3 regions of the Janthinobacterium sp. B9-8 genome follow, and region 2 is predicted to be linked to each of the others. Evidence: predicted binding sites of a transcription regulator. Region 2 holds the regulator's gene; each other region holds the start of a gene.
What was found. The regulator FNR, encoded in region 2, switches genes on or off when oxygen is low (the NO sensors DNR and NnrR bind a similar motif). The targets are predictions, from matches to a motif close to TTGATNNNNATCAA.
Positions count from the first base shown of each region.

Region 1 (10,809 bases), 670 kb from region 2:
AGCAAAGCTTTAGACTATCCAACTCGAATCCTTAGAGAATATTTATCTGACTTTAGATTGAATAAAGACAGAAAAAATATAAATTCAAAAACTAAAGCCAAACTAACCACCCTAAAAGCCAAGTTTCCATATAAATCTCTATATTTGCCAACTTACAGAAGAGTTGAAGAAGACATTCGAGCATTTGGCGCAATATCTGACGATGAGACAGATGGCCACTCATCAATAAATTTTGGTATGAGTGATGTAAATAAAAGCATAAAGAGCATTACTTCAGAAATTTTAAGCTCTTCAGTCGAATGGTTCTCAAAAATAAATGGCCAGATGTTATCTCAACTGGTAAATGGATTTGAAGTTACAGATGAAATGAAAAACTCAATTTCCGAACCAAGGTCTGTTGAAATCGTACTAGAACGCATAGGGAAAAATATATCAATATCCCATAAAGAACAAATACTCAATTTAGTGAGAAGTGGTGAGATTTTAAAAGATCACGACCCATTGGTATATTTTGTCGCTAATTTATTGTCTGTATATGAACAACAACAAGAAAATGATCAAGCCATTCAATCATTCACCAAAGTTAGCAACAAATATCTTAATGACAAGGAGGTTGTTTATAATGAAAGTAATGTAACAATAGAAATTGTAAGAAAGAAAAATAGGCGCCCCGTAGACATTGAAAGTCTTTCGTCAGGTGAAAAACAAATTATTTCATTATTTGCACTACTGTATTTACAGAAAAAAAATGACTTAGCAATATTTTTTGATGAACCTGAATTGTCACTTTCTATAGAATGGCAGAAAACACTACTCCCTGACATTGTTGATTCTGGCAAATGCAAGTTCTTATTTTGCACTACTCATTCACCATTTATTTTCGAAAATGAATTGGAGAGAGTTACCGTCGATCTTGCCATGTACATTAAGGAACTTTGATGTCAAGGGTAGAGAGTCTTTCAAAAGCAAGAGATTCATTGTCCGTTAAATTTTTAGAATTTACACGCATCAACTCCTCCCCGAAAGGAAAAACAGCTGTTTTTTTTGAAGGAGAGGATGAAAAATACTACTCCATTAGGATTAATACAATAAGACCTGATTTGCACTGGTCAGGGATTATTTGTGGTGGAAAAACAAATGTAATTTTAATGAGAAAAAAAATAAGGGAACATAGTGATTATGCAAAATCAAAATGTTTATTTTTTGTAGATTCAGATTTTGATGACAATTCAAATATCTGCACATATCCAGACACGTACATTACGCCATGCTACTCAATTGAGAATTTATATACATCCATATCAACTTTTAAGCTAATTTTAAATTCAGAATTTGGTATTTCAGAAAATTGTGACAGTTCAAACTGTTATGAAAATTCAATTGAATTTTTCGAGCACTGCAAGAGTCAGTATATTGATTGCATCGCAGATTTTAATTATTGGATACGATCTTATAGACTACTAGAAAAAGCAGGTGCTGTTACAGGAAGATTGAATCTTAATAACGTAGAGTTTAAAGATCTTGTTAAATTTGATCTAAAGCATTGTGAGGCAAGGTATTCTAAAAACAAAGAGCACGAATTATTCCCTGACCTTACTGAAACTATAAATATTGACAAGTCCCTATCTAAGAGCCATTTTCTACCCTTAAACAAAGAGATGTGGTTCAGAGGCAAACAAAACCTTGAATTTTTTAGGAACTATATTGCCCTCTTAAAAGAGGATCGCTGCAAAAAAAACAACCGAGTTTTATTTAAAGACAAGGGCAGTGTTAAGCTACAACTGACAAAAGGAAATAGCTTGTCCGAGTTAAGTCAATACGCCGACACGCCAGAGTGTTTATTTTCATTTCTTCAAAACTTTGCTCCTCCCACTAAAGAACACTAACTTGAAGAAAACTAGATTCAGACCTTAGTTAAGCAAAAATATACAACCAAACAAACCAAAATATTACTGAATCCCATCACGAAATTTACAAACATTTACCATTAACCCAAAAACAACAAAACCCCAGCCATTGGCTGAGGTTTTGTTGTTGTTTGTGATACTCAACAACCGCTAAAAACTAAAGCAGGATTACTCCCACTCAATCGTAGCAGGTGGTTTTCCTGACACATCATAAACAACGCGGTTAATACCTTTCACTTCGTTGATGATCCTATTAGACACTTTGCCGAGTAAGTCGTAAGGCAGTTCGGCCCATTTGGCGGTCATGAAGTCGCTAGTGACTACGGCACGTAGTGCTACTACGTAGTCGTAGGTGCGGCCATCGCCCATTACGCCGACGGATTTCACTGGCAGGAAGACGACGAAGGCTTGGCTGGTGAGTTCGTACCAGTTTTTGCCGGTTTTTTCATCGACTGTAGCGCGTAGCTCTTCGATAAAGATGGCGTCGGCAAAGCGGAGAAGATCAGCGAATTCTTGCTTTACTTCACCAAGGATACGCACGCCTAGGCCTGGGCCTGGGAATGGGTGGCGGTAGACTAGCTCTGGGGCTAGGCCGAGCGCTACGCCTAGTTCGCGCACTTCGTCTTTAAATAATTCGCGCAGTGGCTCCAGCAAACTCAGCTTCATGGTTTCTGGCAGGCCGCCTACATTGTGGTGGCTCTTGATGGTGTGCGCTTTGCCGGTTTTTGCGCCAGCAGATTCGATTACATCAGGGTAGATGGTGCCTTGGGCTAGCCATTTTGCGCTTGGCAATTTAGCGGATTCGGCTTGGAATACTTCTACGAATTCGCGGCCAATGATTTTGCGCTTGGCTTCTGGGTCGGTAATACCGGCAAGGTGGCCCATAAATTGCGCGGCGGCGTCAACGTGGATCACTTTTACGCCAAGGTGCTCGGCAAAGGTGTCCATCACTTGCTTGCCTTCGTTCAGGCGCAAGAGACCGTTGTCTACAAACACGCAAGTCAGTTGGTCGCCAATCGCACGGTGGATCAGGGCTGCGGCAACGGAGGAGTCCACGCCGCCAGATAGGCCCAAGATCACTTCATCTGTACCGACTTGTTCGCGGATTTTGGCAACTGCTACGTCGATGTAGTTAGGCATGGTCCAGCTTGGCTTTGCGCCGCAAATATCGAGCACAAAGCGGTTAATCATTTCACGCCCTTTTAGGGTGTGAGTCACTTCTGGGTGGAATTGCACGGCGTAAAAACCACGTGCTTCATCAGAAATAGCGGCAATCGGGCAAGCTTCGTTGCTGGCGATGACGGAGAAGCCGGCTGGCAGCGCGGTGACTTTGTCACCGTGGCTCATCCAAACTTCTAATACGCTTTGGCCTGCGCTATTTTTGCGATCTTCAAGGCCGCCGAATAATTTGCTGCTTGCTTGCGCGCCAATTTCGGCAAAGCCAAACTCGCGCACCGTGCCTGCTTCTACCTTGCCGCCTAGCGATTCGGCCATCCATTGCATGCCGTAGCAAATACCGAGTACCGGCACGCCTAGCTCAAACAATTTAGGATCGGCTTGGTAATCGCTCTCGTAAACCGAGTTTGGGCCACCAGAAAGGATGATACCGGTCGGTTTAAATTCACGAATAAAATCAATCGATACATCAAAAGAATGCAGCTCAGAATACACATGCGCTTCGCGAACACGGCGGGCAATCAGCTGAGTCACTTGCGAGCCAAAGTCCAAAATCAGAATTTTATCCATGCTGTCAAAATCTTTGATGTTTAAATAATCGCCGAATTTTACCTTGCTCAGCCCATTGCGGCTAGCACGTATTCAGCAAACAAGGGCTACAGCGCTAGAAGTTTGCTTATTACAGCAATAGCGGTGCATTTTCTTTCCCGCAAAGCAAGCGCAAAAAATGCCGAAGGGATAAACTTGTAAGATCTACGCCAAGGAGCGCCGCCATGCCTATCAGCGATTACCATATCAGCACCGATCAGCAACGCTTTGATCTGGATGCCATTCATGCTTTTCTTAGCCAAGCGTATTGGTCACCGGGTATTTCACGCGATACGGTGGCGAAAGCTACGCAAAATTCCTTGGCGTTTGGCGTGTTCTTGGGGGATCAGCAAATCGGCTTTGCACGGGTGATTACCGATAGGGCCAGCTTTGCTTATTTGGCCGATGTGTATATTTTGGATGCGCATCGCGGCCAAGGCTTGGCCAAGTATTTAATCGCCACCATTCAGGCCCACCCTGATTTGCAAATGATTCGGCGCTTTATGCTGGCAACCAAGGACGCGCACTCGCTGTACACCCAATTTGGTTTTACTGAGCTGGCGAATTCCTCACGTTTTATGGAGATCCATAGTCCGAGCGTGTATCAGGCTTAGTTTTGTGTAAGCCAGTCTATTTAGCCGGATAGATACTCGCCTGCGGGTTGCGCGGGCCGTGTTTTAGCCAGACTAGCATTGATGCTAGTCTGGCTAAGCTTATTTCAGCGCCTTCAGCAGCGCTTCAAACTGAACTTTTACCGATTTATCATGCGCTGTAATCGGTGGCACCTCGCGATCTATTTGTAGTAATTGATACACCGCCAATTGCGCCACCCGCACGGAATATTCCACGGTAAACACCACATCTTCAGGAATTTCCACAAACTGGCTGATGAAGGCCAGATTTTTGGATTCTGCTGGCACAGGCAGTGGCCGATCACCCAGCTGGCGCGGCATAAACATGCTGGTGATATAGGGCATGCGGCAGGGAATGCAATTGGCGGTTTGCACCGTATCTAGATCAAAACGCAAGTGCCCGCATAATTCACGCAGGATTTCTTCGCCATTGCAATCTGCCATCGGTTTGGCAACAAAATTGCCGACCCGATCAGGGGATAGCGCATAGCCCCAGAACACTTGCACATCTTCAGGCTGATTGGCGAAGTGCGGTTGATGCGGCAGAACGACAGACATCAACCAGTTGGAATCCTTAAACGTGACCAAGCCACCCGTACCCGGCTGATTGCCGCTGAACGCGATCATTTGATTGAAAAAAGCAGGGTCGCTCAGTGTGACGGTAAACGATTCCCATAGCGATTGAGCGATACGGCTATTAAACGTAGAAGGATTACCGAATTCTGGCCGACCAGTAGCAATTTTTTCCCACAAATCCCAGCCTCCGCTATGCGCTTTATTGCGTTTTTCAGGTGAGCTTTGCATTGAGCCAAGGCTAGATGCATCGGTCATGGACGCATTTTGGAAAAACACCAAATCGCCTGCGGCAATATCAATAAATCCGGTAGCACCATCGTCCCTTTTGTAATGCAGGCCAGTGACGGTATGAGCGCCTTGCTCCGTTTGAATATCCATATCGGTAACGGTGCAATTCATTTCAAAATGCACGCCTTGCTCTTGCAACCAGCGTTGCAGCGGCAGCACCAAGGAATCATATTGATTGTAGATGGTGCGTTTAACGCCACCCAAAGTTTCAATGCGTGAGAATTCCATCATAAAACGATGCAGATAGCGCTTAAATTCAACCGCGCTGTGCCATGGTTGAAAAGCAAAGGTGGTGACCCACATAAACCAGAATTCAGTCTCAAAAAATGCGGGTGATAGCCAATCGGTGATGCAACTGACACCGAGCTCAGCTTCATCGGCACTGCTTAACTTGAGTAATTCCAAGCGATCCTGCATGGAGAAACCCATGGAGCTGACGTGAACTTTGGCGCGCCGGCAATCAACCAATCGCGCCATTGCATGCGATTTGAATATTTCATTAAATTCAATGGTTTCTTGAAATACCGTTTTTTCTGGGGCAATCAAAGAAGGGATTGTTTTAAATAAATCCCAAGTGCATTCGTAATTATCGGTGGTGAGCATGCGCCCGCCGCGCAAGGAATAGCCCATCCTGCCATCACCATCGGCGTCCAAACTGCCACCTAATCGCGGCAGCGATTCCAGAATGCTGATGTTTTGTGCAGGAATACCACCATCACGAATCATAAAGGCAGCGGCAGCTAAAGAACCAATTCCGCCACCGATCAGGGTAGCTTTGAGTGTTGTTCCCATTATTTTCTCCGAATGCGTCATCACAAATCCGCGATTCAATTTAATAACGCTTGAAGTACAGGGTGTCACGATGCCAAGGGGAGAAAATTGATATGAATCAAGATCTGGCAGAAGGTGTGCAGTCGCTCTAATTTGCTTCTCTGTTGTACTGAAGCGAAAAAAGCTCAGCATTTTCAGCATGTTCGCCGTGGGGGCTAAGCGCCAAGGATGCACATTCGCGCTACCGCTAGTTTGGTTTTAATGAGCGAGGCCCATGCTGAAGGCTTTATGGAAAACAACCTGCTTGTAATCGATCAGGCTTAAAACAAGGGCGAAAAACCCATCCGCTAATCCCACAAACAGATGGATTTTCAACCGCCCTTCACTAAATTAGTTTTTACTCTGCCCCAAGCGATCAAGCATGGCTTTCACTGCAGACATCTGCGGTGACGTTTTGCTGTAGAAATTAGGTGCTAAAGGGTTAAGTGGATCGGAATAGCCCCAAAAATCCCAGCAGCCCTTGGGGTTAAGCGGGGTAAAAAATCCGTAGCTAGCCTTTGCTTGTGGGTAAAGCACGATGATTTTATTAGCGTCGGCCAGCTCGTTATAACCTGTGGTGCCATAAAACAGATTGCCGATTTTCTCTGCCCCCTGCTCGCAGCCATGAAAGGCAACGTGCACTTTGCAGGTTTCTGCCTCACAAGCCTTAGGCACGTACAGATAAGCATCATCACTCATGCTGGTGTAGCCAGACTTGATAAATTCACTTTGATCAAATTGAACAATCTTGCCGCTAAGCGCGGGCAGCGCAGGCTGCAGATCGCCGTAAATATGCTTCAAAATATCTTGCGACTGAATAAAATCGCAATCATTGATATAAGGCGCTTGCGTATCCGCGCAAACCACATCTTTTGCATTATTCGTAATGATGGCGTGCCCGGCATTCACGCTCTGTACATACTTAATATTTTGCGCTGGCACGCCTGCTAATTGGTAAAACGCAGTGGCTTGATCCACCACCGCCGTAGCCACGGTTTTATCGGCCTTGCCGCTAAACAGATAAACTTTCTGACTCTTTAATAAATCGAGTTGATCGATGGTACCAGACTGCTCAAAGCCCTTTGCCAACCGCAGGAGCAGCTGAGGATCAGGCGGGCCGTAAGCACTCAGAGAGGGGTTCATGCAGGCCGTTTGGGCCACCGTAACAGACGGCGGCATAGGGTAAGCCGAGCCAGAACAATAAAATGGCCCACCAGCCACAATGCCTGCGCCGACCAGCGTGCCAGAAAACGCAGTATGAAATTGCGCGGCCATAAACGCGCCGGAAGACAAGCCAGAGACAGAAGTCTGGCTTAAATCCACTTTGTAAGCGGGTAGTTTTGCTGCTTTATCTGCAAGCGCAATATCGGCGAACACGCTTAAAAATATAGCAGCCCCGGCTAAATGACGAAGATACTTTATTGACTTTGCTTTCATGATGTTTTCCCAATTAAGACACCAGTTTAAAATTAACTTTCATTAAACTTAGTAATCTTCAACGAGAAATAATACATCCGCTCTTGAATTTTTTATGACATTTGAGCAGTGTGTCTTTGGGCGCTTTAAAACTCAGGAACATTTCTGATTATAAAGATGCTTCAGTTTGCCTTGATAGCGAACTAAATCTTGACCCACAAAGTAAAACGAGAACACAGAGAAAACCATCAAATCGTTGAGGTTTTCTGTGAAACGCTGTGCTCTCTGTGGGCTTGAGGGATCTTAGCTTTAAGCTGAAGCCTCTTTATCGTAAGACTCAAGCAATACTGAGGCATTCACGGATAAAGCCACTCCTGCCCATCAAGCTACTTCGCCACTCTGTGATGCACAAAACGTAAAATTTCATCCAGCACAGGCAAGGCCGCCACAGCCTGCGGGTGATTAATCATCGCCACTACCACCGAAGTTTGACCGTTAATATCGCGCACATAGCCCGCTGCGGCGCGTACATCACGCAAGGTGCCGGTTTTGATATGTGCTTCGCCCGCCATGCTGCCAAGGCGCTTTTTCATCGTGCCATCGAGCGCCACCAGCGGCAAAGACGAGATAAACTCTGCGGCGTAAGGGCTTTGCCATGCATCAATCAATAAATCGGCCAGATGACGCGCGCTAATTTGCTCCTGCCTTGATAGGCCCGAGCCATTTTCCATTTTTAACTCGTCAAAATTTTTGCCTCGGCCAGCAAGCCAGCGGCGCACCGCCGCAAAGGATTTAGTAGAGGAATCTTTGCCCGCTTCAGTGGAGCCAAGGCTTAAGTAAAGCTGCCGCGCCATCGTGTTATTGCTGAATTTATTAATATCACGAATCACATTCGCCAGATCAGGCGAGCGTGTGGTCAGCAAAACTTGCGCTTCGCTCGGCACCAGCCCCGTACGATTCACCCCCATAATCACCCCGCCCTGCTCCGCCCACAGGCTGCGAAACAGGCTGGCGGTATAGCTGGGGTGATCCAGCAACGCCAAATAACGCTCGCTCGTGCAGCCCGAAGGCATGCTGCCACTCAATGATATTTTGGCGCTACTTCCCTGATTATCGATGGCCAGGCGGAGCTTGTTTGTTGCGCAATTGGCTGTGGGGCTGCTAATCAGGCGATTGTCAATTAATACCGTCGCCAAATTAGGCTCCAGCGAGGCAACCACGCCACTGGCCTCGGCCCTAAGCGTTAAACGCAGGCTTTTTAAATTGCTCAGTAGGCTGTCAGGGGAAACTAAAAAGGGCCGATATGGATCATCGCCATCGTCGTCATAGCTGGCGCTTTCGTCGCTTGAGCTAAAAAAACTACGATCCAGCACTAAATCACCGCGAATCTCTCTGACGCCAGCGGCTTTTAAATCGCGCAACATCAGCCAGAATCGTTCCAGATTCAGTTTTGGATCGCCGTAGCCCTTAATGTAAAGATCACCGTTTAAAATGCTATTCACGGGCTTAACCGTGGACGAGATTTCAGTGGTCCATTGATACGTTGGGCCTAAAAGCGACAATCCGGCATAGGTGGTCACCAGCTTCATGGTGGATGCTGGGCTGCTTGGCTTATCGCCCTGAAAATAGAGCGCAGGCAGAGACGATTGCAGCGGTACAATCGCCAAGCTAAGCGAATCACTCGGCAGTTTTGCAGCCTTTAAAGCGCTTACAATCTCGGCAGGCAGCTCGGCGGCAAAGGCCGGAGCCCAAGCGAAGGCACAAACTAATACTATTTTTTTCAAGAAATGATGGGTATTTTTCAAAGAGGTTTCTCTTTTTGAGCAGCCTGACGCGCCTGCCAAGCGGCGTAATCCGCAAGGTACTGGGCGCGTAAAACATAATAAATATCAAAGACACAGCTATCCCCACAGCCGCTTCCGCAGCAGGATTCAAACTCTGGCTCTATTGGCGCTTCCGGAGGCGGATCGTTTTCGAACTGATTATCTAGTGGCAGCATCTGGTAGAATTCATCTATGGCTTATCAAGTACTGGCACGCAAATGGCGGCCCAAATCATTCGCCCAACTCGTTGGGCAAGAACATGTGATCAAAGCGCTGGCAAATGCCTTCGCAAATGATCGTTTACACCACGCCTATCTGCTGACCGGCACACGCGGTGTGGGTAAAACCACCATCGCGCGGATTATGGCAAAAGCGCTGAACTGCGAAACCGGCGTCACCGCCACACCGTGTGGCGTGTGCTCGGCGTGTACGCAGATTGACGCAGGGCGCTTTGTTGATCTCTTAGAGATCGACGCGGCATCGAACACCGGTATCGACAATATTCGCGAAGTGCTCGACAACGCGCAGTATTCGCCAACCGCCGGGCGGTACAAAGTGTACATTATCGACGAAGTACACATGCTGTCAAAAAGTGCTTTTAACGCCATGCTTAAAACGCTGGAAGAGCCGCCTGCGCACGTTAAATTTATTTTAGCCACCACCGATCCGCAAAAAGTGCCGATTACGGTACTGAGCCGCTGTCTGCAGTTCTCCTTACGCCAAATGACACCGCAGCAAGTCTCCGGCCACTTGGCGCAAGTATTGCAGGCCGAAGAAATCAATTTCGAGCAAGGCGCGCTTAATATCCTTGGCCACGCCGCCAATGGCTCGATGCGCGATGCGCTCAGCCTCTTGGATCAGGCCATTGCCTATGGCGGTGGCGATGTAGGCGAGCTAGCCGTACGTGCCATGCTGGGTGCGGTGGATCAGAGTTATTTATTTGATATTCTGCAAGCGCTGATTGCGGGCGATGGCAACGCCGTCTTAGCCACCGCCGACGCCATTGCGGGCCGTGGCTTGTCTTACGAATCAGCCTTGCACGAGCTGGCGCATTTGCTGCACCAAGTGGCCGTAGCGCAAGCCGTACCCAAAGCCTTAGCCGACGATTTGCCGCAGCGAGCACAAATTGCCGCTCTTGCGGAGGCCATGAGCCCAGAAGACACCCAGCTTTATTATCAAATTGCCCTGCATGGCCGCCGCGATCTGCCGCTGGCTCCGGATGAATACGCTGGATTTAGCATGACACTACTGCGGATGTTAGCGTTCGCTCCCGCAGAAGCCAGCCAAATTAATCTACCATCGCAGGCAGCTAGTCCGACCTTAACGGCAACACCAGCGATTCAAGCCGTGCCTACGCCTGCTCCTGCGCCCAATCCACCGGTACAGCAGCAAGCCGCGCCGCGTCCGCCAATCAGCGATGAACCCGCTCATTACGATGCGCCGCCCTGGCACGAGGAAGAACGTGCTGCGCCACCTGCCCCTGCGGCCCCTGCTACTCCTTCAGCGCCCGTCACAAAAGGCCCGTTTAATGGCGACTGGCGCGCGCTGATTTTGCAGCTCAAGCTGGGTGCCGCAGGTATGTTGGCGCAAAAC
Region 1 is NZ_CP014222.1:833,047-843,855, reverse strand. It holds gene VN23_RS03690 (AAA family ATPase) at 1-939, shown strand, start outside; gene VN23_RS03685 (DUF4435 domain-containing protein) at 939-1,886, shown strand; gene guaA (glutamine-hydrolyzing GMP synthase) at 2,076-3,653, opposite strand; gene VN23_RS03675 (GNAT family N-acetyltransferase) at 3,857-4,285, shown strand; gene VN23_RS03670 (oleate hydratase) at 4,385-5,959, opposite strand; gene VN23_RS03665 (extracellular catalytic domain type 2 short-chain-length polyhydroxyalkanoate depolymerase) at 6,329-7,414, opposite strand; gene dacB (D-alanyl-D-alanine carboxypeptidase/D-alanyl-D-alanine endopeptidase) at 7,780-9,198, opposite strand; gene VN23_RS03655 (oxidoreductase-like domain-containing protein) at 9,195-9,392, opposite strand; gene dnaX (DNA polymerase III subunit gamma/tau) at 9,409-10,809, shown strand, end outside.
Region 1: VN23_RS03670 (oleate hydratase) is a predicted target of FNR. The motif match lies at 6,047-6,060, and genes of this name have one in related genera.

Region 2 (10,809 bases):
TTTAAAAATGGGCCAAATTTCTGCGGGATTACGAATACGCCGCATGGTGAAATGTGCGTGTTGCTCGGCCACTTTTTCGTATTCAAACCAAAGATTCTGCGGCTCTCCTTCCGTAATTTCCACATAAGCGTAGTACTGCAAAAGCGGCATAATTTCAGCGCTGAGTAATTGCCGGCATTGTGGCGAATCCGAATCCCAGTTATCCCCATCGCTGGCTTGGGCCACGTAGATATTCCAATCTGCATCAGGATAACGCTCATCAATGATTTTTTTGGTGAGTTTTAATGCTGAAGAAACCACCGTACCGCCCGTGTCTCTTGCATGAAAAAAATCATGCTCATTCACCTCGGTAGCCTGGGTATGGTGACGAATAAATACCACCTCTATTTTTTCGTAGGCACGTACCAAAAACAAATAAAGCAAAATAAAGAAACGCTTAGCAATATCTTTTTTGGCTTCATCCATAGAGCCGGATACATCCATCACACAAAACATCACCGCCTGCGTAGTGGGCTTAGGTACGCGAATACGATTGGTGTATTTCAGATCAAAGGGATCAATATAAGGAATACAAACCAGCTTTGCTTTTAATTCACGAATAATCGCCTGTAAGGTTTGAACTTCCTGCGATCTTTCTCCTTGAGTTTCAAGCAGTTCATCTAATTGCTCTTGTAGGGTATTTAATTCTTCTAATGGCCCTGCAGATAGTGCAATGCGCCGCCCCAATGCTGCACGCAGGCTGCGTAGCACATGGATATTGGTCGGCGTGCCATCGGAAGTAAAGCCAGCCCTTACCGGTTTCATCACCATACTTTGTTTTAATTGTGTTTTAACTAAATTGGGCAATTCCAGATCATCAAAGAAAAACTCAAGAAATTCTTCTTTGCTTAATTCAAAAACAAAGTCATCTTCACCATCCCCACCATTGCCCGCACCGCCATTCCCTCCTGCACCGTCTCCGCCTGCTGGGCGATCAATTTCATCGCCCCGGCTATAACGATCATTCCCAGGAAAAACCCGCTCCCAAATCCCGCCTTGTGCATGGGCAAAGCCAGGTTCATTAATGTCTTTAACAGGAATGGATACTTTCTCGCCACGCTCAATATCGGTAATCGATCTGCCATTAACGGCACGCGTTACCGCTTCTTTAATTTGCCCCTTAAAACGACGAAGAAACCGCTCCCGATTTATCGCCGACTTATTTTTACCATTTAAACGCCGATCAATCATATGAATCATGATGCAACCCCAGTGAGGCGTGAGGCGCAAGGAGCAATCTCGAGCCACTCCACCTCGATTTCACCCCTCAGCCCCACTGGATTACGACGATTTACGGACTCTTAAATACCACTCGCACAAGAGTCTGACCTGTTTCGGCGTATAGCCTTTGCTCACCATCCGATTCACAAAATCTTCGTGTTTACGTGCATCATCATGACTTGCCTTGGCATTAAATGAAATAACTGGCAATAGCTCCTCCGTATTAGAGAACATTTTTTTCTCAATCACAGAGCGTAATTTTTCGTATGAAGTCCAGGCGGGGTTGTTCCCCCCATTATTGGCACGGGCTCTTAATACAAAATTAACAATTTCATTTCTGAAATCTTTAGGATTAGAAATACCCGCAGGCTTTTCTATTTTTTCCAGCTCATTATTTAAGCTGGTTCGATCAAATGATTCCCCTGTGTCTGCATCGCGATACTCCTGATCCTGAATCCAGTAATCGGCCAATGTGACATAGCGATCAAAAATATTTTGCCCATATTCGGAATAACTTTCCAAATAGGCGGTTTGGATTTCTTTGCCAATAAAATCAACATATTTCAAAGCCATAAACTCTTTGATATAGGAAATATATTTTTGCTCTAGCTCGGCAGAAAATTGCTCGCGTTCGACTTGTTGCTCCAGCAAATACAATAAATGCACAGGGTTTGCCGCAACTTCTGCATGATCAAAATTAAATACTTTAGATAAAATTTTGAAAGCAAACCGAGTGGATAAACCATTCATTCCTTCATCCACACCTGCAAAATCGCGGTATTCCTGAATCGATTTTGCTTTTGGATCGACATCTTTTAAATTTTCACCATCGTAAACCAACATTTTAGAAAAGATGCTGGAGTTTTCTGGCTCCCGCAGACGCGAAAGTATTGCAAACTGCGCCATCATTTTTAAAGTACCCGGAGCGCAAGGCGCTTTAGATAAAGAAGAGTTAAGCACTAATTTCTCATAAATCTTTACTTCCTCACTCACCCTCAGGCAGTAAGGCACTTTCACGATATAAATACGATCTAAAAAAGCCTCATTATTTTTATTATTTTTGAATTGCTTCCATTCTGATTCATTAGAGTGAGCTAACACCACACCATCAAAGGGAATAGCGCCAAAGCCTTCAGTACCCTTAAAGTTACCTTCTTGAGTGGCCGTCAATAAAGGGTGTAGCACTTTAATCGGTGCTTTAAACATTTCCACAAACTCAAGCAACCCTTGATTCGCCAAGCATAAACCGCCTGAATAGCTATAAGCATCAGGATCATCCTGTGCGTATTTTTCTAATTTACGAATATCCACCTTACCTACTAAAGCAGAGATATCCTGATTGTTTTCATCTCCTGGCTCAGTCTTGGCAATGGCCACCTGGCGTAATACCGAAGGATGGCGCTTTACCACTCTAAACTGATTAATATCACCATTAAATTCGTGAAGGCGTTTTACAGCCCAAGGGCTGGGGATGGTTTTCAAATAGCGGCTGGCAATACCAAATTGCTCTTCTAATAAGCTACCGTCTTCATCTGCATTAAATAGCCCCAAAGGTGATTCATTCACTGGCGAGCCTTTAATGCAATAAAAAGGTACGCACTCCATCAATTCTTTTAATTTTTCAGCGATCGAGCTTTTGCCGCCCCCTACTGGGCCAAGCAAATAAAGAATCTGCTTCTTTTCTTCCAAACCTTGAGCTGCATGCCGGAAATAAGCCACCACTTGCTCGATCACTTCTTCCATACCATAAAATTCACGAAATGCAGGATAGATGCGAATCACTTTATTCTGGAAAATACGTGACAAGCTGGAATCAAGCCGGGTGTCAATCAACTCTGGCTCGCCAATCGCCATCAGCATCCGCTCTGCTGCGGTAGCATAAGCAACCTGATCTTGTTTACATAGCTCCAGATAGTCCCTAAGGGACATTTCTTCTTCGCGTGTGCGCTCATATCGTGCCGCAAAATTATTAAAGACATCCATGACGCCTCTCCTCACCGTGTATGTCATACGAGTGGTACTGCGATCGCTGCACCTCTGCATTCTTTATAGACATAGTAAAGTTGATTATTTCAAAAAATTACGCACACATTGCTAATAAATTTAAGCTAGGCACTTTGTTTTTACAGAATTTAGCCAAAAAAAAGAGCCCTGACTGGCTCTTTTTAATATGCAATATAAATAATCAATCTCGCAAAGTGGCGGAAAAAACGGTCACCCGATTACGCCCATTCTGCTTGGATGAATACAAGGCCAAATCAGCTTCTTCAATCACTTGTTGTGGGTTTTTTACCCCGAAATGGCATTCAGAAAGGCCTAGGCTGGCTGAAATTCCAATTTTAGTCTCGCCCACTTGTACGGGTGTTGAGCATAAAATCTCACGAATTCTTTCTGCGGCAATTTCTGCCCCCGCCAAATCAGTTTGTGGCAACAGGAGTAAAACCTCCTCCCCGCCATAACGACCGAACACATCAGTATCTCTTAATGTGGTGAGTACCCGGGATGCAACAACACGCAACACCTCATCCCCTGCAACATGACCATAATGATCATTCACCTGCTTAAAGCGATCCAAATCAAACAAAATCACGGTAAAAAATGCAGCCTGATAGCGAGACATCCGCTCCAGCTCCTGCGTAAAGCGCATATCAAGATAGCGGCGATTGTATATGCCCGTTAACCCATCCCGATTAGAAAACTCTTCAAGCTGTCCCATCGCCTCCTGTAATAAATTTTGTGCTATGGCATTATCAGTCACATCAAATAGATTCACGGTAACTGCATCAACCTCACCCAATTCATTGCGCACAGGCATAAAGGTGGTGTTTTGCTGCATAAAATCCATACCGCCCGTAATGGGGCGGTTATGTGGAAATTTAAACAAATACGGCCTTTGCTCCCATGAAGTAAAAGCAAAGTTTTTAAGCACAAAAACACTTTCAATTTTTTTGCTAAGCCACTTCTCTGGCAATTCAGGAAACAGCTCAAATAAATTTGCACCAATCGCTTGCTCAGCGGCAATGCCACTATGCTGAGCCATAAAACGATTCCACAGCAAAATACGATAATCTCGATCCAGCGAAAAAACGCCGACCCCGACTTCATTAACGATAAAATCACATAATCTTTGTTGCATTAGATCTTGTCCATAAACGCATCAATCGCCAGCTGCAATCGTAAAATGGATTCTTCTGGCATTAAGGTGAGTAAGTGGCAGGTAAAATCACGAATTTCCAAAGTGAAATGCACCTCAACCAGCAAGGCGTAATTCCAGGTGATCTGCTTGATATTGATCAGCTGATCTACCTCAACGTTTTCCGCCATAATGGTGGGTGCAGAAAAAACCAGCGACGCGCCTAATAAATCAGCCACGCCATTTAAACAAGCGCCTACCAATACATTACCCACATCTAAAAGTAATTCCCGCTCGGCAGTGCGATCAATTACGCCATCATAGCCCATCAGATCAGCCAGGTTTCTACAGCCATGCTGATCATAAACCACCATAGCTTCGCCCGATAAAGAGCCATTAAATGACTGACGAATTGCCGTTGCCGCACTTTTAGCGCCAATCATATGCACAATATTGTGGCTAATCGATGATGATTGAATAATATTAATACGTGGAACAGACAGCTTAATAAATGTATCTAGAATTTGTGCCAGCTGCGCGCCTGCACGGCCCATCGCAATATTGGTAATTTCTTGCAAGGCATCGGTTTGCTCTTCTGTCAAAAACAATTCTTCATTCATAAAGCGATTCCATATTCGCGCAAAATAATCTCAATATCAGAAGCTTTCACAGGTTTTTGAACAAAGGCCGCAGCCCCCAATTGTCGTACACGTTCACGCGCGAGTACTTGAATATCCGCCGAAACCACGACGACATAACTATTCAAGCCTTCTTTCTGCAGGGTTTCTAATACAGCATAACCATCCATCACTGGCATAGTTAAATCTAAAAACATCACATCTGCTTTACCTGCTCGATAAGCAGCTAATGCTTCAATACCATTGCATGCTTGTGTGATATCAACATTCCAATTCTTAGGCAAAGCCTTGATCAGCATTTTTCTGGCCATAGCAGAATCATCAACAACCAAAATGGGGGTAGGCATTTTTTTAAAAATCCTTTTTTATAAAATGACTGCAAAGCGCCAGATTCAATAGCTATTTTTTATTTTAAAAAGTCAACCACCCAAGCATCAGCAAAAAAATTTGATAACAATCGGCCAATATTTACATTCACTTTACACAAGAAACCATTGCTAAAACATAAATTGAATCAATCGATAAGCGCCTAAAAACATCAAACCTCCACCAAACAAATAGCGTAAATATTTATTCTTAAACAGCTTTCGCAACTGCTCTGCAAAGGCGGACATCAGCAATAAATTGGGTAGTGTGCCTAAACCAAAAGACAGCATAATTAAACCACCAGACCAAGGACTGGCACTGGCAAGTGCGTTTAAAGAAGCGGTATAAACCAAACCACAGGGCAACCATCCCCACAAAGCCCCTACAATCAGCGTATCCGGCCATCTTTTTATCGGTAAAAATAGCCGCATATAAGGTTGAATTTTAAGCCATAAAGGACGCCCAGCTTTTTCCAGCAATAAAATAAGAGATGACCAGCCAGCCATATAACTGCCAAGCAAAATCAATAATAAATTGGCAAGGATAAACAAGCCGCTTTTCACGCCTTGTAATGAAAGCAAGACAGACAAAGAGCCCAGCAAGCCCGCAAGCATACCAATCAGGCAATAGCCCAGCAAGCGACCAAGATTAAAACCCAAATGGTAATGCCAGCGCGGGCCCTTTGGGAGCTGCAAACTAAAGGCGGCAACGACACCACCGCACATTCCAACACAATGCCCGCCCCCTAATAAACCGGCCAGAAACAAAGCAAGAAAATCTAATTCCAGCATTACTTTATATCAACTTAGAATAGCTCCCTGCGCGAGGGGCATGACGCAAATAGCGGTCAAAAACCATGGCAATCGAGCGGATCAAAAAGCGCCCCTTAGGGCTGACAATGATTGAATCGTCCTGCACTTCAAGCAAACCCTGGGCTTGAAATGGCATAAGCAAATGAATCTCTTCAGAGAAATAGCTTTTAAAATCAATCAAATAAGCCAATTCCACAGGCTGAAAACTCAATTCAAACTGGCACATTAAAGATTGAATTACCGAGCCACGCAAATAATCATCGTGCGTGATCATCAAGCCACGCTCTATCGGCAAACGATCTTCATCCAAGGCCAGATAATAAGCATCTAAATCTTTTACATTCTGGGCAAAACAATTGGCCACTTTGCCAATTGCTGACACACCAAAAGCCATCAGATCGCAATCGGCGTGCGTTGAATAACCTTGGAAATTCCGATGCAACTGCCCTCTTCTTTGAGCAATTGCCAGCGGATCATCAGGCAAAGCGAAATGGTCCATGCCGATATAGATATAACCCGCAGCAAGAAGCTGATTCACACTACTTTGCAAGATATCGAGTTTACCCTCTGTTGAGGGTAGCTGCCCAGCATCAATGCGTCTTTGCGGCATAAAACGCTCGGGCAAATGGGCATAGCTATACAGGGCCAGCCGATCCGGGCGCAAAGTGAGGACACGCTCAATCGTCTCATACATCCGGGCCTGAGTTTGATGCGGCAAACCGTAAATCAGGTCGATACTGACTGATTTAAAGCCATTGGCACGCGCAGCATCAATCACAACTCTAGTTTCTTCCTCCGTTTGAATACGGTTAACCGCTTTTTGCACCTCTAAATTAAAATCTTGCACGCCCACACTCATGCGGTTAAAGCCAATCTGCCCTAAAAGCGCTACAGTAGCCGCGCTGACTTTGCGTGGATCGATCTCAATTGAAAACTCGCCATCAGCTTTTAAATCGAAATGATGACGAATACCGTCCATTAATCGCGTTAATTGTGCATCGCTCAAAAAAGTAGGGGTACCTCCGCCAAAATGCAACTGAGAAATCTTGCCGCGCTTGGTTAATAATGCCGCCTGTATTTTTACCTCTTTAAGTAGATAATCGAGGTATTGATCCGCCTTACTCTGATCCTTTGTGATGACTTTATTACAGGCGCAGTAGTAACAAATAGTATTGCAAAAGGGCAAGTGAAAATACAATGACAACGGTCTTATTCCAATGCCGGGCTGTTGCTGGCGTACACTTTGCTCATAGCGATCTGCATCCATTACAGCAAATCGATCCGCAGTGGGGTAGGATGTGTACCTTGGCCCTTTTCCGCTGTGTTGGCTTATCAAGTTTCGATCAAAATCAAGTGGCTGTAAGACCGTAGCATTATTTTGAAGCATACTGTTCCATCCTTATTCATCGTATGAGTGCAGCTTGCCTAGATTCATTTTTCATAACCTTGATCGATATCAATATCTGTACTGGAAATAACTTGCAGTGGCTGATATCGAAAACACGAATTGAAACGCCCAATGACACCGACATCTCATATCCCAGTACGTGACCTTAGCCTCAAGCACTTGCGCCAAAGCTGCGTCAATTGCAGCTTGCGTGAGCTTTGTCTGCCGATTGGTCTTTCCGCTGATGAAATGCGCGAGCTTGATCACTTAATCACCCAAGCCAAGCCGATTAAGCGCGGTGAAGCGCTCTACCGCGCAGGAGAGCCGTTTCGCTCTCTGTTTGCGATTCGCTTAGGTTTCTTTAAAGCCAGCGTAATTTCTGAAGACGGCCGCGAGCAAGTCACCGGCTTTCATATGACCGGCGAGCTCATGGGCATGGATGCGGTTAGCTCTGATCTGCATACCTGTGATGCCATTGCCCTGGAAGACAGCGAAGTCTGTGAGCTGCCCTTCACCGATATGGAAGAACTCAGCCGCCGCATACCGATCTTGCAACATCATCTTTATAAAATGATGAGCCGCGAAATTGTGCGCGATCATGGCGTGATGCTTTTATTGGGAAATATGAAAGCAGAAGAACGCATTGCGGCCTTCTTGCTGAATTTATCTCAACGCTTTGCCATCCGTGGTTATTCTGCCAGCAGCTTTCATTTGCGCATGACGCGTGAAGAAATCGGCAGCTATTTAGGCCTTAAACTTGAAACCGTGAGCCGCTCATTATCGAAATTTCAAGAAAACGGCTTAATTAAAGTACAAAACCGCTTGATTGAAATTCTCAATCCTGACGCACTCAAACAATTGATTAACAACTGCCAACAATAAGCCACTATGACTCTATCCAATGGCCCTGTTTTATTTCTTGCCCCAGCGGCCATTCTAGAGTCATTGCAATCCCGGCTTAAACCCTTGCAAATGGCACAGCTCATGCTGCTGCCGCTTGATATGCAATCGCAAATCCCCCCTTTACCTCACAATGGCCTGCTTATTTCTGCAGGCCATGCTGATTTAGCAGGCTATTTGCAAAGTGCTCAATGGGCGCAGGCACAAGGCTGGCATCATATTGATCTGGCCCTGATTGGCGAGCCTCAGTGCGCCGCACACTTAGGCTGGATGATGGCCGCCAGCGGCGACGACACAGCCCTACAGCTTGCCGCCCCTCTGCTCGATACCTTAGCCCCGGCAGGTCGCAACAGCTGGCTGCATGCTGGCGGCAAAGGCGCAGCCAGCTTTTTGGCGCTGCTACAGCACATCATGATGCAGCCCCTTATTGAAAGCTGGAAAGTCATCTTTCCAAATGGCAAGCCATCGCCCAAGGCCGATTTAAGTAAGCTAGCCGAGTTGCAAACCGCACAATGGCAAGCCATTGCGCCACTTTGCCAGCAATATTTAGCTTTGGCAGAAAATAGATCTTTTCAAGCAGTGCACACACAGCTCAGCGCCTTCAGTTTGCCAGAACATCAAGAGCCCGCCGCTGCGCTAGCGCAATTTTTAATGCAGTTTTTTAGCCGAGCAAACACGCCCGCACCTCATCACCAGCCAAACAGTTGATCTATCAAACAATAAAAAAACAGCCCCAATTTGGGGCTGTTTGCTTATAAAACCAATCAACTAGCGCGTATTACTTTCCGCCCAAAGCCTTAAACGCTTGTGCCGATGCGGCTAAACGAGCACGACGCGTTTCGATCAGTCCCTGGCTGGCCGCGTAAAACTCACGCTGCGCATCCAGCACATCCAGATATCCCGACAAGCCCGATGCATAGCGTGCTTCTGCAAGTTTCAGGCGCTGCTCCTGCCGATCTGCAAGGCGTTGCTGGGCTGTTAGCTGCTTGCTCAGCCATACCTGATCAGATAACACATCGGCGGCGTCTTTAAACGCCAGCTGAATGGCTTTTTCATATTCAGCCACAGCAATCACTTTGCGGGCTTCGGCAATGTCAGCCCCAGCGCTTAGGCGTCCGCCATCAAACAACGGCAGGCTGATTTGCGGCAAAAAACTCCATGCACGGTTGCCGCCAGAGAATAAATCATCCAGCTCATTGCTCACCACACCGCCACTACCCATTAAAGTGACTTTAGGGAAGAAGGCCGCGCGGGCCGCACCAATATTGGCATTGGCCGCCACCAGCTTTTGCTCCGCAGCACGCACATCCGGGCGCTCAAGCAAAACGGTAGAATTTAAGCCACTGGGCAACTGCACCACTTCTGCATTTAAATTGGCCGCAGGCAGGCTGACCGTTTCACCCACCAAAACAGTCAGCGCCGTTTGCGCATTAGCCGCTTGGCGCGCCAAAGCCGAGTGATCACTAATGGCGCTATCTTGTGCACTTTGCGCTTGCAAAAGATCCAAGCGATTAGCCACGCCCACCTCCACGCGGCGCTTCACCACGCGCAGGCTTTCTTCCCGCGCCTTAGCGGTTTGCTCGGCAAAGCGGCTACGTGTTTGTAAGGCTTGTGCGCTGTAATAGCTATTAGCCACATCGGCGATCAGCGTACTGCGTACCGATTGCTGCGCCTCTTCGCTTGCTAGGTAATTGGCTTTGGCCGCCTCGCTTAAGCGGCGCACACGACCCCAGAAATCCACCTCGTACGATAGCAGCGCCAGATTAGCTTCGTAGCGGCGGCTGATATCGGCATCCGGATTACTACGGCTGATATTGCCCGAGCCATTGGCACTCACCGACGGCAAAAAGTCCGCCTTTTGAATACCATACAGCGCACGGGCTTCTTCGATTCTGGCCGTGGCGATTTTTAAATCGCGATTATTGATCAGCGCTTTTTCAATCACCGACTGCAAAGCAGGGTCGCTAAAATAGCTACCCCACTGTGGCGTACTCATCTCCGCAGGCTGGCTGCCCACCACACTGGCGACCGGGGCTGCGGGGCGAATGTAATCCGGCCCCATCGCGCATGCACCCAAGCCCAGAGTCATCGCCAGCAGCAGCGTCTTAGACATTAATTGTTTTTTCATACATTTATTACCTATGGGTTCGCGTCATTATTCGAAGGGCGGGCACGCCGCCCTTCGAAGACCGGCACGTCTATTAACGATGGTCATCCGCGATTTCGTCGCTGCGTACCACGGTTTTCTCAGGGAAGAAGCGACGCACCACCACAAAGAACACCGGCACTAAGAACACCGCAAATACTGTGGCA
Region 2 is NZ_CP014222.1:1,507,936-1,518,744, forward strand. It holds gene VN23_RS06880 (YeaH/YhbH family protein) at 1-1,239, opposite strand, end outside; gene VN23_RS06885 (PrkA family serine protein kinase) at 1,321-3,243, opposite strand; gene VN23_RS06890 (GGDEF domain-containing protein) at 3,446-4,396, opposite strand; gene VN23_RS06895 (chemotaxis protein CheC) at 4,396-5,013, opposite strand; gene VN23_RS06900 (response regulator) at 5,010-5,378, opposite strand; gene VN23_RS06905 (sulfite exporter TauE/SafE family protein) at 5,529-6,188, opposite strand; gene hemN (oxygen-independent coproporphyrinogen III oxidase) at 6,193-7,596, opposite strand; gene fnr (fumarate/nitrate reduction transcriptional regulator Fnr) at 7,729-8,478, shown strand; gene VN23_RS06920 (hypothetical protein) at 8,485-9,204, shown strand; gene VN23_RS06925 (efflux transporter outer membrane subunit) at 9,275-10,624, opposite strand; gene VN23_RS06930 (efflux RND transporter permease subunit) at 10,698-10,809, opposite strand, start outside.

Region 3 (10,809 bases), 380 kb from region 2:
GAAAAATCTCGGTGTAGACGGTTTGCGGACAGGCGTAGCCACACCAAAGCCGTCCGCCTGCGGTGGTCCAGGCAAAAAGACCAATGGCACTGGCTAAGAGCAGGGCGGTGAGGTAGATGAAGTCTTGTGGCAGAAATACAAAGCCATAGATGTAAAAAATGTGTTCGTTCAAATTAAATAGCAGCGCCTGACGGCCATTCATTTGAATCCAGGGCATGCCATAAAAGAACAGTTGAGTGATGACAACAAATAGAATACGCCAGCGATTAAACAAACCGTTTACCCAGCGGGGGTAGATTTTTTTATGCTTGCTGTAGAGGTGGATTTCTTCGTATTCACCATCGTCCTGGATCACGGTGACGGGAATATCTCGTAATTTTTTACTCATTTTCACTACTCCAAGCAAAATGGCTTGCGGCAGCGTAACGCTCGCGCAAAGCATTTCGATCAAGGAAAACGGGCGGGATAAGCCCGCCCGTTTAAAGCACTAGGGGGGCACACCTGCCCACCCTATATGTTTTCCTACTTCGCTTTTTCCTTGTTGGAAAGACCGTAAACATAGCCAGCCAGTAAATGCACTTTGGCATCGCCCAGGAATTCTTTCCAGGCAGGCATCACATTGCTGCGACCATTGGTGATGGTCTCAATAATGACCGCTTCAGAGCCACCATACAGCCAGTTGTTGTCAGTCAGATTAGGCGCCCCTAAATCCTGATTGCCTTTGCCTTCCACGCCATGACATGCCACACAGACTTGTTTGAACGTCTCTGCGCCACGGCTGGCACGCAATTCATTACGTGGCTTGCCTGCCAGCTGTAATACATAGTTGGCCGCGTCTTTTACTTTTTCTTCACCAAAAACGGCACCAAACGCAGGCATTTGTCCGTGACGGCCATTGGCAATGGTTTCCAGGATTTTTTCTGGTGTGCCACCGTGCAGCCATTCGCCATCGGTCAGGTTAGGAAAACCTTTTGCACCTCGCGCATCTGCACCATGACACTGGATACAGTATGTAAGGTACAGGCGTTTACCCATATCCATTGCATCCTGATTTTTTGAAATGCTAGCAATCGGCATTTTGGAGTACTTATCGTACAAGAGCTGATATTTAGAATCGGCTTGTACAACCTCTTTACCGTACTGATTGCTAGAAGTCCATTTCCAGACGCCACCCCAGATACCCGGGTAGAGTACAAGGTAAACCACGCTAAAAACAATGGTCATATAGAACATCATGACCCACCAGCCTGGTAGCGGATTGTTGTATTCCTCTAGATCGCCATCCCATTTGTGGCCGGTTACATCGGCGTTTTCACCTTTTTTAAGCTTAACAACGCCTTGGCTCATCAGGAGCAAAGTCATCGCTACAATACCGCCGATCACAATGATCGCGATCCAATAATTCCAAAAGATACTTTGAAAATCTGTCATTTTTTATATCCTCTAGAAATCAGGAGGTCTTGTTTGATGAGGGCAGATCATCATCAAGGAACGGCTGATTGGCCGCTTCATCAAAGGATGCTTTGCTATTTTTGCTGCAGGCCCAAATGATGATGCCAACAAAGCAGATAAAACTGGCTACGGTAGAAAGCACGCGCAGATCGTTTAGTATTTCCATGATGAATTACCTCTTGTTCTTGAGTGCAAGACCCAAGCCTTGTAGGTAGAAAATCACTGCTTCCATTTCTGTTTTGCCTTCCGTTGCGGCGATCGAACCTTTGATATCCGCGTCGGTGTAAGGATCGCCCAGCTTACGCAGTGCAGCCATTTTGGCGGGGAGAGCTGCCGAATCCACTTTGTTTGCAGCCAGCCATGGGAAGGCAGGCATATTGGATTCGGGCACTACATCACGCGGGTTCATCAAGTGTGCACGATGCCATTCATCAGAGTAGCGAGCGCCAACACGTGCCAGATCCGGCCCGGTGCGTTTCGAACCCCATTGGAACGGACGATCGTAAACCGATTCACCTGCTACCGAGTAATGGCCATAGCGTTCTGTTTCTGCACGGAAAGGGCGAATCATTTGTGAGTGGCAGTTGTAACAGCCTTCACGCACATAGATATCGCGCCCAGCCAGAGCCAGTGCGGTGTAAGGCTTTACCCCGGCAATCGGTTTGGTGGTGGAGTTGCTAAACATCAGCGGTAAAATTTCTACCAGCATGGCAACGCTGAGCGTCAGCAACGTTAGAATAATCAAATAAGCAACGTTTTGTTCAACCCGCGATTGCAGCTGGTTCATAAAGTTTTTCATGGTTTTCTCTCCCCTCGATCAGGCGTGTTGGGCGATGGCCGGAATTTTGGCATCGACGGCTTGGCCCGAAAAAGCGGTACGCAGCACGTTGTAAAGCATTAAGAACATGCCCGACAAGAAGCACAGGCCACCTAAGAAACGGATAAAGTAATACGGGTACGATGCTTTAACTGAATCAATAAACGCATAAGTTAAAGTGCCGTCTGTATTGACTGCGCGCCACATCAGGCCTTGTGTTACACCGGCAATCCACATGGAAGAGATGTAGAGCACCACACCGATGGTTGCAATCCAGAAGTGGGTATCGATCAGCTTCACCGAATACATTTCTTCTTTATTAAATAAGCGCGGAATCAGGTAGTAAATCGAGCCGATGGTAATCATCGCTACCCAGCCTAAAGCGCCGGAATGAACGTGACCAATGGTCCAATCTGTGTAGTGCGAGAGTGCATTGACTGTTTTGATGGCCATCATTGGGCCTTCAAAAGTAGACATACCGTAGAACGACAACGCAGTAACGAGGAATTTCAGGATTGGATCGGTACGCAGCTTATGCCATGCACCTGATAGCGTCATAATCCCGTTGATCATCCCGCCCCAGCTTGGTGCCAGCAGAATCAAAGAGAACACCATACCCAGTGATTGAGTCCAGTCAGGCAGTGCGGTGTAGTGCAGATGGTGAGGGCCAGCCCACATATAGGTGAACGACAGCGCCCAGAAGTGCACAACAGACAGGCGATAGGAGTAAACCGGACGACCCGCTTGCTTTGGCACAAAGTAATACATCATGCCCAAGAAGCCTGCAGTCAGGAAGAAACCGACCGCATTGTGGCCATACCACCATTGCACCATGGCATCAACCGCACCCGAATAAACCGAGTAGGACTTGGTGGCAGAAACAGGAATCGCTAAGCCGTTAATAATATGCAGCAGGGCAACGGCCAGAATGAACGCACCATAAAACCAGTTAGCCACATAGATATGCTTTACTTTGCGCTTGGCAATCGTGCCAAAAAACACAATCGCGTAAGCAACCCAGATCACAGCGATCAGCCATGTAATCGGCCATTCCAGCTCGGCATACTCTTTACCACGGGTATAACCCATGGGTAAGGTGATTGCGGCTAGGACGATCACTAGCTGCCAGCCCCAGAAATGGAAGGCAGCCAGCTTGTCGGAGATCAAGCGCACATTACAGGTGCGTTGAACTACGTAATACGAGGTCGCGAATAAACCGCTGCCACCAAACGCAAAAATAACCGCATTAGTATGCAATGGGCGCAAGCGGCCAAAATGAAAGTAAGGGCCAAAATTAAGTTCCGGCCAGTACATCTGGGCGGCGATGATCACGCCAACCAGCATCCCGACAATCCCCCAAATGACGGTCATGATGGCAAATTGCCGCACCACTTTGTAGTTGTATGTACCTAGGTGTTCCATGCGAGCTCCGATTGATCTCCAACAGCTTGGACTTTGAAATGTGTGACTTGAAAAATGAACAACCTGTCTGCATTTAACTAGCTGTAAGGAAAAACTAGTTTTTTGCTGGTCGTGAATATTTCTTATGTAATTATGCCAACTGAACTTTATCTGCTTCAGTCCGCATTCTTATTGACGAACATCAATGCCTTTCATCAGATCGCGGCATTTTACACTCCGTCGGACTTAAATTCCTTGTTTTTTCTTTCGTCAGTGGAACTTTCCTCTGCGAGCATGCTGTCATCATCTTGCAAAATCTGCCAGCCTGGCCCCTCCATATCATCAAATTGCCCCCCTTTTACTGACCACCAGAAAATAATGCCGATAAAAAACACCAGTAAGACAGAAAGCGGAATTAGTAAATAAAGGCTTTCCATCTAGAACTTCCCTTTAAGGCGCAACGCATTAAGCACCACTAGCAGCGAGCTGCACGCCATGCCTAAGCTGGCCAGCCACGGAGTAATCTGGCCGGTAACGGCCAGCGGCAATGCGGCAAGATTGTAAGCAATGGCCCAAATTAAATTCTGACGAATAATATTGCGTGTCTTTTTGGCTAAAGCCAGCGCTTTGGGGAGGCGATCCAGCTGATTATTAAGCAGCACCATATCGCCTGCTGCATGGGCGACATCGACACCCGCCCCCATGGCCATGGATACATCGGCTTTCGCTAAAACGGGGGCATCGTTGACACCATCCCCAATCATCAAAACTCGGCGCCCTTGCTGTTGCAGGGTGTTGATGTAAGCCAACTTATCGCCGGGTGTTGCTCTGCCGACAGCGTTTTCAATATGCATGTTCAAAGCCAAAGCTTGCACGGTAGCGTTGCTATCGCCCGATACAAGGTGCAAACGTAAGCCTGCATCACGTAGCGCTTGAATTGAAGCTGCTGCATCGTCTCGTAATGTGTCTGCCACAATAAACGCGCCCAGCCATGTGCGGGTGCTGGCTAGTGCAATTAAGCTGCCTTCTGCTTGCCGGATGGCCTCTGGCATTAGCATGGCACATTGGCGATTTACAAAATCAGGGTGGCCAATAAAATACAGCTCGTCATTTACAAGGCCGCTTAAGCCACCACCGGGATAGGTTTGCATTTTTTGTGCGAGAGGCGAGTCTGGCATGAGAAAGGCGCGGGCTAAGGGGTGAGCCGAGGCCGCTTCCAGCGATGCGGCAATGGCGCGTGCGTTTTCTTCTGAAGCATGGCTGGCGATGTATCGCTGGATACGGGGCTCGCCGTGGGTGAGTGTGCCGGTTTTGTCGAGCATCACATCGCTGATTTGCGCCAGCGTCTCTAAGGCGGGGCTACGCGCCACCATGAGCCCGAGCTGAGCTAAGTGTCCTGTGGCGGCAGTCAGGGCTACAGGCGTAGCCAGAGCCAGTGCACAGGGGCAGGAGATCACAAGTACCGACACCATAATGGGCAGGGCGTGGATCGGGTCGTGCCAGTGCCAGTACAACCAAGCCAGTGCGGCGGTGATCAGCAAGATGCTGACAAACCAGCCAGATACCTGTTCGGCCAGCAGGGCAAGACGCGGTTTTTGTGCGAGGGCCTGATCGAGCAAACGCACAATGGCTGCAAGACGGGTGTTTTCGCCAACCTGGCTGACTTCGATATGCAGAGGGGAGGCTAAATTAAGCGTGCCCCCCGTGACTTGCATGCCTGCAGATTTGCGGATGGCAAGGCTTTCACCGGTAAGCAGTGCTTCACTGACCTCCCCCGAGCCTTGCCGAATAATGCCATCGACCGGAATCGTTTCGCCGGATTTAACTAAAATCTGTTCGCCAATTTGCAGGCTGTTTACAGTGACTTCAATCGTGCCTTGCGCGTCTATTTTGTGGGCAAAAGCAGGGATCAGCTTAACTAGCTGCTCGGTTGCCGCGCCTGCTTTGCGCCTTGCGCTCATTTCCAGATAGCGGCCTGTCAGCAGTAAAAAGACAAACATCGATACCGAATCAAAATAGATTTCGCCGTGGTTTGTGATAAGCGAATAGCTGCTGGCGATAAATGTGGCGAGCACGCCTATAGCAATCGGTAAATCCATGCCGGTACGGCGGCGTTTTAAATCGCGCCAGCTGGAAATATAAAAAGGGGTGGCGGAGTAAAGAACCACGGGCAGAGTAAGGATTAAACTCGCCCAGTGCATCAGATACAGCCACTCTGGCGCAATTTCACCCGCTTTCGACATATAAATCGGCACAGAAAACATCATGACTTGCATCATGGATAGCCCTGCTACCCAAAGCCGGAAGAGCGCACTTTTACGCTGCTTCTGCCAGCCTTCTTCTTGTCTTGCCTGATCGTAAGGCTGAGCGCGGTAGCCGATGGCGGCAACGGCTTGCAAAATGGTGGAGAGCTGGATTTTTCGATCATCCCATCGTACTCGGGCGCGGTGGGTGCTGTAGTTTATGCTGGCGGACAGCACGCCCGGTAATCGCTGGATATGGCGTTCATTCAGCCAGATGCAGGCGGCGCAGCTAATGCCCTCGATGATGAGTGATGCTTCACGAATATCGGCATCTACATTGAGTACAAAGCTGGCTTGCAAGCTAGCATCATCGAAGAGGTGTAGCTGAGCGAGTAGCTCGTCAGGCAGTGGCTTGGCACGATCTGCAGGTTGATCTCGCTGGCTGTAGTAGCTCTCCAGCCCGCTTTGAATAATGGTATTGGCAACCGCCTGACATCCGGCGCAGCAAGTGGGCTGCTCGATATTGCGATAAATAATCGGGAAGGATTCTGGGCTAAGTGTTTCGCCACAGTGGAAGCAGTCGGTGCGAGAGGTCATGCGGCGTGGGAGGCCTTAGAAATGATAAAAACATTAACCCTAAGGTCTGTAGACACGCAGATAAAGTAAGGACACAGAGAAATGAGGGGTACGTCTTGCCGCGTACCAAAAAAGATCGCAGCTAAAAGCATGGACACGATCAATCTTAAGTTTTTTCTCTGTGCGCTCTGTGTTCTTATTTAGCGCTGTGTCTACAGATCTTTTTTGATGAGTGTAAGCTCTAAGCTGCAGTTGGCTTACACTAGGCCCTTAGGTAGCGAGAAGATGACGTTTTCTTCGATGCCGTCCATTTGGCGGATATGGCCTGCGCCAAATTGTTCTACCTGTGCAATCACTTGCTGTACCAAGATATCCGGGGCAGAAGCACCAGCGGTCACGCCGACATTTTGCTTGCCTGTAAACCACTCGGCTTTCAGCTCGCTGGCGTTGTCGACCATATAGGAATCAATTCCCAGATTGGCGGCGACTTCTCGTAGGCGGTTGGAATTAGAGCTATTTGGCGAGCCAACGACAACGACCACATCGACTTCTTTGGCTAAATGCTTGACGGCATCCTGACGGTTTTGCGTGGCGTAGCAGATATCGTCTTTCTTTGGGCCAACGATGCTTGGGAATTTTGCGCGTAAGGCATCAATTACGATTTGCGCATCATCAACTGATAGCGTGGTTTGGGTGACGTAGGCCAGCTTTTCGCTGGACACTTGTAAAGTGGCTACATCACTGACTTCTTCTACCAGATACATGCCGCCCTGAGCCTGGCCCATCGTGCCTTCCACTTCAGGATGGCCTTTATGGCCAATCATCACGATTTCAAAGCCTTGCTCGCGCATGCGTTTGACTTCGAGGTGCACCTTGGTGACCAGCGGGCAAGTGGCATCAAAAATAGACAGCCCACGCTCAGCCGCTTCGGCGCGTACCGCCTGTGAAACGCCGTGTGCCGAGAAAATCAGCGTATTGCCAGCAGGCACATCGGCCAGATCTTCAACAAAAATAGCACCTTTTTTCTTGAGGTCTTCAATCACAAATTTATTGTGAACCACTTCGTGGCGTACATAAATCGGCGCGCCGAATTTCTCTAAGGCTTTTTCAACGATGGCAATGGCACGGTCTACCCCTGCACAAAAACCACGTGGTTGAGCCAAAATAATTTGCATCGTCATACTGTTTTCTCCGATGGCGTTTCACGGCGGAATGAATCGATCACCATTAATACTGCACCAATACAAATCGCTGAATCCGCAATATTAAAGGCTGGGTAGTACCAGCGTTGCTGATAATGAACCTGAATAAAATCGATCACATGGCCCAACAGCATTCTATCAATGGCATTGCCGAGCGCGCCGCCCAGAATCAGCGACATGGCGAGGGCGTAGCGTGTTTCTGCGTGGTGTTTTTTAAGTAAAAACACAATAAACACCGACACGCCCAGCGCTAGCGCCGTAAAGAAATAACGCTGCCAGCCGCCCGCATCTGCCAGAAAACTAAACGCTGCACCCGGGTTATAAGCTAGTGTCAGGTTAAAGAATCCCGGAATAATGGCGCGCTGCTCGCCAAACTGAAACAGCGCCTCTATCGTATGTTTGCTGGCCTGATCGAGGATCAGCACCAGAAGGGCGATGGCAAGCCAGCGCCCTAAGCCGCTTTTAAGCATGGGCTCGAACCTCGCCTTGCTTGAACAGATTGTCATTGCAACGGCTACACAGCGTGCTGTGCTCGGCGTGCGTGCCTACGCTGGCGGTGTAATGCCAGCAGCGATCACATTTAGCCGCAGTAGACGCGCTGACGCTGATTTGGGTGGCGTTACCCTTCACTAAGCGGGCTTGCGAAGTAATCAGCACAAATTTCAGCTCGTCGCCTAAATCTGCCAATGCGGTGTAAGTGTCGCCTGCGGCGGTGATTTCAACTTCAGCCTGTAGGCTGGAGCCTAGTTTGCCGTCCGCTCGTTGGAGTTCGATTTCTTTTTGTGCCGCGGCGCGAACTTCGCGAACTAGCACAAAGCGTGCGTTCAGTTGCTCTGCGTCACTGACCGCAGGCACGGTGTGCCAGGCCGATAAAAACACGTTTTCTTCGTTCTTGAGCGCGCCCCATGCTTCATGTGCGGTGAAAGACAAAATCGGTGCAAGCAGGCGAACCAGTGCCTGGCTGATATGCCAGAGCGCAGTTTGCGCAGAGCGACGGCCACGGCTATCCGCGCCCATGGTGTAGAGGCGGTCTTTGATAATATCGAGGTAGAAAGAGCCCAAGCCTTCCGAGCAGTAAGCGTGGATTTCTTGCACCGCAAGGTGGAACTCGTATTTATCGTACAGCGCGGTGATTTTTTGCTGGAAGGCGGCCAGCTCAACCAAGGCGTAGCGATCAAGTTGCAGCAGTTCTTCGGCGGGCAGCAGGTTTTCGGCGCCAAAATCAGAAATATTTGCCAGCAAGAAGCGCAGGGTGTTACGGATGCGGCGATAGGAATCAGCAGTGCGTTTCAGAATCTCGTCAGAAATGGTTAGTTCCCCCGAGTAATCGGTTGACGCTACCCAGAGGCGCAACATATCTGCGCCCAGCTGGTTAATTACGGTTTGCGGAGCAATCACATTGCCTTTGGATTTGGACATCTTTAAGCCTTTGCCATCCACGACAAAGCCGTGGGTGAGCAATTGCTTGTAAGGCGCACGGCCTTCCGTTGCGCAACCCGTGAGCAAGGATGACTGGAACCAGCCACGGTGCTGATCAGAGCCTTCCAGATACAAATCAGCAGGCCAGCTCAGCTCCGGCCGCTGACGCAGTACGGCATAGTGGGTAGAGCCAGAATCAAACCATACATCCAGCGTGTCTTTGAGCTTGTCGTAATAAACCGCGTCTTTGCCGAGCAATTCAGTGGCATCAAGTCTGAACCATGCTTCGATTCCCTCTTGCTCGATGCGTTTGGCAACAATCTCGAGCAGCTCGCCCGAATTAGGGTGCAATTCGCCGGTTTCTTTGTGCACAAAGAAAGTCATTGGCACGCCCCAGTTACGTTGGCGTGAAACACACCAGTCCGGGCGGTTTTTAATCATGGCTTCTAAGCGTGCACGGCCCCAGGCCGGAAAGAATTCAGTTGTATCAACGGCTGCATTAGCTTGCGATCTGAGGGTTTTTCCCTCAACGCCTGCGGTTTCCATGCCGATAAACCATTGGCTGGTGGCGCGGAAAATGATCGGGGTTTTATGGCGCCAGCAGTGTGGATAGCTGTGTTCCAGTTTTTTGCTGGCAAACAGCGCGCCACGCTCTTCCAGTAGTGCAAGCACCAGCGGATTGGCTTCCCAGACTGTTTTACCTGCAAAGAATTCAATATTGCTATAAAAACGACCATCGTTGCCAACAGGGTTGTCCGTTGGGATTTTATACTTACAACCCACTACATAGTCTTCCAAACCGTGTGCGGGCGCAGTATGTACGAGGCCTGTACCGGCATCCGTGGTGACATGATCACCGCAAATAATCGGCACCACGCGCTCTAGGAAAGGGTGTTGCAATTGCAGGAATTCCAGCGCAGCACCCTTAGCTTGGGCGATCACTTCGGTGGTTTCGATGTCGTAGCGTTTGATGGTCGCTTCGGCCAAGTCACGCGCTAAAATCAACAGGCCTTTAGGCGTGGCGATTAAATCGTAAACCAGCTCGGGGTGGACCGATACGGCTTGGTTGGCAGGTAGAGTCCACGGGGTGGTGGTCCAGATCAGCGCGAAAGCGGGTGTATCGCCAACGGTAACGCCGCCAAAGGCAAGGGACAGGGCCGTGTTATCTACAACACGGAAGCCCACATCAATGGCTGGGGATACTTTATCTTCGTATTCCACTTCGGCTTCAGCCAGTGCCGAGGCACAGTCCACACACCAGTGAACGGGCTTCTGGCCGCGGATCAGATAGCCATTGGCGTGCACTTTACCTAAGGTGCGAACAATATCGGCCTCGGTTTTGAAATCCATCGTGCGGTAAGGGTTATTCCAGTCACCTAAAACGCCTAGGCGAATAAAGTCGGCTTTTTGGCGCTCGATCTGGATGGCTGCGTAATCGCGGCATAGCTCACGGGTAAATGCCGCAGGCAGACGTGTTTCCTTAGGATCAAGGCCGTTGGCTTTACGATATTCTTGTACACGCTCAAAAATACTCGGATTGGCAGCCAGTGCTTGCTTGTCAAATTTAACGATTTTTTCGATCTGATGTTCAATCGGCAGGCCGTGGCAATCCCAGCCCGGCACATAAGGCGCGTCAAAGCCATCAAGCGTTTTGGCTTTGATAATGATGTCTTTCAGAATTTTATTAACGGCGTGGCCA
Region 3 is NZ_CP014222.1:1,130,081-1,140,889, forward strand. It holds gene ccoG (cytochrome c oxidase accessory protein CcoG) at 1-388, opposite strand, end outside; gene ccoP (cytochrome-c oxidase, cbb3-type subunit III) at 523-1,431, opposite strand; gene VN23_RS21260 (cbb3-type cytochrome oxidase subunit 3) at 1,451-1,618, opposite strand; gene ccoO (cytochrome-c oxidase, cbb3-type subunit II) at 1,625-2,251, opposite strand; gene ccoN (cytochrome-c oxidase, cbb3-type subunit I) at 2,270-3,691, opposite strand; gene ccoS (cbb3-type cytochrome oxidase assembly protein CcoS) at 3,901-4,107, opposite strand; gene VN23_RS05035 (heavy metal translocating P-type ATPase) at 4,108-6,510, opposite strand; gene ispH (4-hydroxy-3-methylbut-2-enyl diphosphate reductase) at 6,747-7,670, opposite strand; gene lspA (signal peptidase II) at 7,667-8,161, opposite strand; gene ileS (isoleucine--tRNA ligase) at 8,154-10,809, opposite strand, start outside.
Region 3: ccoN (cytochrome-c oxidase, cbb3-type subunit I) is a predicted target of FNR. The motif match lies at 3,863-3,876, and genes of this name have one in related genera.